2 linked regions of the Dongshaea marina genome follow. The protein of the gene in region 2 interacts with the protein of the main gene of each other region in a pairwise test. Links are inferred from orthologs where the notes say so. Each region holds a gene or a part of one and is shown on either strand. Other genes may lie near its edges. The genes, in order: DB847_RS10175 and htpG.

Evidence for each region.
Region 1: the proteins of htpG (region 2) and DB847_RS10175 interact in binary tests that used the Escherichia coli proteins (3 or more experiments, as listed by UniProt). The link is inferred for Dongshaea marina from one-to-one orthologs.

What each region holds. Positions count from the first base shown.
Region 1 is NZ_CP028897.1:2,129,979-2,133,237, forward strand. What follows is about bases 250-3,182. They hold DB847_RS10175 (cell division protein ZapC), read left to right. Parts: upstream 250-1,406; coding sequence 1,407-1,958; downstream 1,959-3,182. Other genes in these bases: pyrD (quinone-dependent dihydroorotate dehydrogenase), read left to right, coding at 312-1,322; DB847_RS10180 (hypothetical protein), read left to right, coding at 2,136-2,588. UniProt on the Escherichia coli protein: Contributes to the efficiency of the cell division process by stabilizing the polymeric form of the cell division protein FtsZ. Acts by promoting interactions between FtsZ protofilaments and suppressing the GTPase activity of FtsZ.
Region 2 is NZ_CP028897.1:1,545,981-1,549,238, reverse strand. What follows is about bases 6-2,937. They hold htpG (molecular chaperone HtpG), read right to left. Parts: upstream 2,463-2,937; coding sequence 549-2,462; downstream 6-548. Other genes in these bases: DB847_RS07575 (sensor histidine kinase), read right to left, coding at 2,661-2,937; DB847_RS07585 (hybrid sensor histidine kinase/response regulator), read left to right, coding at 6-456. In the rest of the region: more of DB847_RS07585, read left to right, coding at 1-5; more of DB847_RS07575, read right to left, coding at 2,938-3,258. UniProt on the Escherichia coli protein: Molecular chaperone. Has ATPase activity.

The sequences.
Region 1 (3,259 bases), 580 kb from region 2 along the record:
TGGCGAAAGCCTCGTTCCGTGAGGAGCTCGATTGGCAGCAGCGCTCATTGACATCGGCGGTTCTGGGAAGCGAAGCCTGTAAGGATAAGGAGGTTTGTTTCAGTCTGCTCGAGAGTTGGATCGAGCTCAATGATCCCCTGTTGCAGCGCTGGAATCACATGCTCTCGGACTTTAAAGTAACCAGTACCCATGAGTATGCGAAATTCTCTGTTGCATTAAGAGAGTTGAATCTTCTCAATTTAAACTGTAGAAATATAGCGTGATCGTTATCTGGCCCCGGTGAACTACCGGGGCTTTTTTAGGAGCCCCTAATGCTATATAACCTTGTTCGGTCTGTATTGTTTAAATTTGATCCTGAAAAAGCTCATGATTTGAGCATGCGTCAACTTTCCCGCCACCATCACTTCCCCTTCGATTACTTCTACCGCCAAAACATCCCGGATAATCCCGTTGAGGTGATGGGGCTGACCTTCCCAAATCCGGTCGGACTGGCTGCCGGTCTGGATAAAGATGGTGAGTGCATCGAGGCGCTGGATGCCATGGGCTTTGGTTTTATCGAGGTGGGGACAGTGACCCCCCGCCCTCAGTCCGGTAACCCCAAACCCCGCCTGTTTCGGGTGATCCCGGCTCAGGGGATCATCAACCGAATGGGTTTTAACAATAAGGGGGTGGATAACCTGGTAGAGAATATCAAGGCGGCACGTTATCGTGCGGTTCTTGGGGTCAATATCGGAAAGAACAAAGACACTCCCATTGAGAAGGGGCTGGAGGATTACCTGATCTGCATGGATAAGGTGTATCAATATGCAGGTTACATTGCGATCAACATCTCTTCACCCAACACACCGGATTTAAGAAGCCTTCAATATGGCGAAGCTCTTGATGAACTGCTCGGTGGACTGAAGAAAAAGCAGCAGGAGCTGGCCGAGCAGCATGGTAAATATGTGCCGCTTGCGCTGAAGATTGCTCCGGATCTCAGTTTTGAAGAGGTGGACCAGGTTGCCCAGGCTTTATTAAAGCATGGAATTGATGGAGTGATTGCCACCAACACAACCCTGGATCGCTCATTGATATTTGACATGCCTCATGCCGGAGAGGATGGAGGATTAAGTGGCAGACCCCTACAAAACAGGAGCACGCTTATAATTAATCACCTTAAAAACAAGTTAGAAGACAAGCTTCCTATTATTGGCGTAGGTGGAATTGATAGTGCAATGGCGGCCCGTGAAAAACAGCAAGCGGGAGCACAGCTGGTGCAAATTTATACCGGCTTTATTTATAAGGGGCCTGAGCTAATAAAAGAGATCGCCAACGCACTTTAGTCATTTTACAGAATGTAAAATTAGAAAAAATGCTAATGGGTGAATAGACTGAAAGGGAGCTCATAAAAGAGATGGATAGAGATTATGTTACTACAACCAAGTGAAAATTGGTGTTGGAACTATGACAGGCAGCAGGAAAGACTGCAGCTTGAGCTATCCGAAGATATGATTTTTGTGAGCTCCTATTCGGCCAAGGAGCTGATCCCGGCTGCCCTGGAAAACCAACGTTTTTCCGTCGAAGATACCAAAAGTTACTACCAGTTAACCGAGGCCTTGCTTCCCCTGGATTGGCCCGTCCCTCTCAAGGTTCAGCTAATGCTTAATAGCATTGCGGTACAGCGTTTTTATAAACCTAAAATGCCACAGAGCTGGTTTTTTACCACATCGAAGCATAAGTTTAAGCCCTCATTTGGGCAGATTGTCAGACTCTGTTCTCCTGTCGACAGTGGTTTTTTCCTGGTGATTGAGGCGGGGGATTGTGCAAGTTTTTGTTTATTAATTGATGAGCGGATGACTCTCAACCCAACGAAACAACTGAATCAATTTTCAGTGATTAAGGTGATGAATGACAGGCTTTGGCAAACTGAGTTTTCTCAGGATGAAGATGAGCACTCACTGTCATTGGGGATCAGTTAAATCAGGGGCTGTGCCTTTTTTAATGATATTTCATTTTATTCTTCGAAGCCTTTTCACTGCAAAAATGTGAGCCAGCTCTCTGTCCGATCCCTGTCTGGTATCTCAATTTTATTCGAATTGGGTTTTTTTGAGCAAAGCGAGCTACGCTTGGGTTAACATATTCAAGCGAATCTGCCGATGGAACAGCAGCGAATTATAGGACCATTTCAACTCATTCTGATTATTGTGATCCTGACGGTCGCCACTCTTTTATTGTCTCCCCATATTCAAAATAGTAAGACCATGACTCACCGAGAGCTGTTATTTGAGCTTCAGGATGAGCTGCATTATCAGGTCAATCGAATTAAACAGCTGAGTATCGCCGAAGGAAAGTCTCAGGATGTGTATGCGCTGCTTGAGTTTCAGGGGCGTCTGATTGAGATCCATTATGGTTTACCCGGTTACGATTCACTGCTCAAGCTAGCTAAGGGCTATGGCCAGGGCTACTGGCAGGTGAACCGGGAGCGGCGCCAGGTGATCTTCTCGCCTAAACACCCGGTGATGGCCATGACCGATCATTGTCATCTTATCTATCAGCTCACACCGGATCGCAAACAGTATCAGATCCTGCTGGATGTCAAGGGTTGCTGAGAAGCCCTCGACTCTCCCTGCCTCTCATGGTTGTAAACTCTCATTTTGATAATTTTTTCTCATAGTGAGAAAAATGATAGTCCTGTCCATCGATAAATAAACTGCGCCGGGTCTGTTCAGGCTCATCCAACAGCTAATCCGGCTAGTCGGATCACAGTTCGCCTGGAAATTTCACTCCGGGAGCTATTGTGGCGCGTTTTCTGCGCTGTATCTTCCCGCAATCGCTGATCGAGCCATGACTGCTCCTGGGTCTCAGGAGTGATCAGCGGTTGCATTTACAGTGAAAGGTTTTCTATCGTCCCTCAGCCGCGAAAGGAATCACAATGAGTCATTTCAATCAGCTTGGAGCAAGGCACCCCAGAACAGATGGTCAGTTAAAGGTGACAGGGAAAGCCGTCTATGGGGCGGATATTTGCTTACCGGGGATGCTCTATGGGGCATGTCGTTATACCGATATTCCGGCGGGTCGGATCAAAAGGATCGATATCTCCCAGGCACAGGCGATTGAGGGGGTGGAGCGGGTGGTCCTGTTTGATGATATTCCCGGTAACCCATGCGTCGGATTCCCGATTAGCGATTATTACCCCCTGGTGAAGGATGAAGTTTTTTTCAGTGGTGATGTGGTCGCGCTGGTGGCCGCAGCCACAGCTGAGATTGCGGCCCGGGCGGTG
Region 2 (3,258 bases):
CTCAACTCTATTATCCATATCAGTATTGATACTCTGCGAAGCCGGCTTGGCTCTTGTGCAACCATCCTCACTGAGCTTAGCCCCTTACCCCCAATCCAGGGGAACGAGCCTCAGCTCAAACAAGCCCTGTATAACCTGCTGGAAAATGCAGCAGAAGCCATCGATACCCATGGCAAGATCAGGATTCACAGCTACTACGGGAATTCAGAGAATATCATTGAGATTGAGGATAATGGCACAGGGATCAGCGAGCAGCATATAGAAGAGATCTTTACCCCATTTTTCACCACCAGGGGCGTTGGTGAAGGCACCGGGCTTGGATTATCGATAAGCCATGGCATCATTCGCGATCATGGGGGCAACATCAGTGTCAAAAGTAAGCCAGGCCAGGGCTGCTGCTTCACCCTTAAATTCCCCATTCAGCAAACACCTGGCTGTATATCATCATCCACTTAAAGTGGTATAACGGTCAGCGACGAAAGTTTAGGAGTGACAACAAAAAAGCCAGCTGATGACCTGCTGGCTTTTCACGATTTCTGAGGTATGAATTACTTCAGCAGCAGCTTATTGAGTTGAGCCACAAACACGGATGGATCTTCCAGACCGCCCTGCTCAGAGAGCTGAGCCTGACCCAGCAACACATCCAGCCACTCGGCGAACTCGGCGTCATCCTGGGTGTCTGCCACGCGCTTGATCAGCGGGTGCTCAGGGTTCACCTCCAGAATATACTTCTGCTGTGGCAGGGTCTGCCCGGCCGCCTGCATCAGCTTCATCATCTGAGTCGACATATCGTGATCACCGGTCACCACACAGCAGGGGCTGTCGGTCAGACGGTGGGTGATCCGCACATCCTTCACCTTGTCACCCAGGGTCTCCTTGGTGCGCTCGATGAAGCTTGAGAAGGAGTCTTCCAGCTCTTTTTGCTGCTCCTGGTCCTCTTTATCATCCAGGTTACCCAGATCCAGCTCACCACGGGTCACAGAAACAAACTGCTTCTCTTTATAGTCGGTCAGATGACTCATCAGCCACTCATCGACGCGATCGGACAGCAGCAGAACCTCGATGCCCTTCTTGCGGAAGATCTCAAGGTGTGGGCTGTGAGATGCAGCAGCATAGCTATCGGCGGTGATGAAGTAGATCTTCTCCTGACCCTCAGGCATCCGCTCGATGTACTCATCCAGGGAGACATTCTGCAGATCCGAGTCATTGTGGGTGCTGGCAAAGCGCAGCAAAGAGGCGATCTTCTCGCGATTGGCGAAATCTTCCGCCGGTCCCTCTTTGAGCACGCGACCAAACTGACCCCAGAAGCTCTGATACTTTTCGGCGTCATCCTTAGCCAGCTTCGACAGCATGGTCAGAACCCGCTTGGTACAAGCCTTACGCAAAGATGCGGTGATCTTGTTGTCCTGCAGGATCTCACGGGATACGTTCAGCGGCAGATCGTTGGAATCCAGAACCCCCTTCACGAAACGAAGGTATGATGGCATAAATTGGTCAGCATCATCCATCACGAACACCCGCTGAACATAGAGCTTAAGGCCATGCTTCTGCTCACGGGTCCACATATCAAAGGGTGCCTGAGATGGGATATACAGCAGGCTGGTGTATTCCTGGTTCCCCTCAACCTTATTATGACCCCAGATCAGCGGATCGCTGAAGTCATGGGCCACATGCTTATAAAACTCTTTGTAATCTTCATCGCCGAGCTCGTTTTGTGAGCGAGTCCACAGGGCGGTCGCCTTGTTGACCTGCTCCCAGGCCGCAGGCTCAGCCGGGATCTTGTTACCATCCGGGCCTTCCTGCTCTTCGGTCGCCTCTTTGTACATCTCTACCGAAACATTGATGTGATCTGAGTATTTACCAATGATCGAGCGCAGACGCCAGTCATCTAAGAACTCATCCTCACCCTCTTTGAGGTGCAGGATCACATCGGTACCCCGATCGGCTTTCTCGATATCGGCAACGGTGAAGCTTCCAAGGCCATCGGAGACCCACTCAACGCCCTGAGTTGCCGCTTCGCCCGCCTTACGGGAACGTACTGTCACCTTGTCCGCCACGATGAAAGCAGAATAGAAGCCCACACCGAACTGACCAATCAGCTGAGAGTCTTTAGACTCATCACCGGAGAGCTGGCTAAAGAACTCCTTGGTGCCAGATTTAGCGATAGTCCCCAGATGCTCGATCGCTTCGGCCTGAGTCATACCTATGCCGTTATCCGAGATAGTCAGGGTACGATTGTCCTTGTCGATCAGCAGGCGCACACGCAGCTCACCGTTATCTTCGTAGAGAGCATCATTAGAAAGCGCCTTGAAACGGAGCTTGTCGGCAGCATCGGCTGCATTGGATACCAGCTCTCGCAGGAAGATCTCTTTGTTTGAGTACAGGCTGTGAGCGACCAGGTTAAGCAGCTCTTTGACTTCAGTCTGAAAACCGTGGGTCTGTGTCTGAACCGTTTCTGTCATACTTTATTACCTTGACAAATGTTACTGTGATAAACGTTAACTGATAGATGAGGATCGCCCCTTAAGAATTCAAGGGGCAGCGAGAAATTTGTGAAAAATAATGGGCAAAGGGCGCCCATTCTGAGCAGGCTAGATCATCATGGTGACCAGCACTCAACACAGATGTGCCCCGAAGACAGTTTTTTACCGCAGCTGTTATTAATCTGCAGCACACTCAGGAGTGAGAGGTAAACGCACCTTAAACAGGCTCCCCTGCTCGGGCTCGCTCTTCACCTCTATACTCCCGTCATGCTCTTCGATGATCCCAAGGCTCACCGACAAGCCAAGTCCCATCCCTTTCCCAACGGGCTTGGTCGTATAGAAGGGAGTAAATAGCTGGTGCTGCTGCTCGACAGACATGCCATGACCATTATCTTCAACTTCAATGACCGCATCATCACCATCGCAATAGGTACGAATCGCGATCACCCCCTCAGACTCAATCGCCTGGGAGGCGTTCATCAGAAAATTCAAAAATACCTGTTTGAGCTTGCCTGTATTACCCTGAACTTTTGGCAGCTCAGTAAACTCCCGAGTGATCTCACAGTGATCCTTAAGCTCACTCCAGACGATTTTCAAGGTAGACTCCAGCAATTGGTTGATGTCCAACAACTCAACCTCGCCCTTATCGGCGCGGGCAAAGTTATACAAGCCCTCGACGATCTCCTGCATCCGCTCCACCCCCTCCAGAGATTCCTCCATCAGAGGGCTGATATCCTGCATGATAAATTGAAGATCCCCCTCCTCAAGCTCCTGA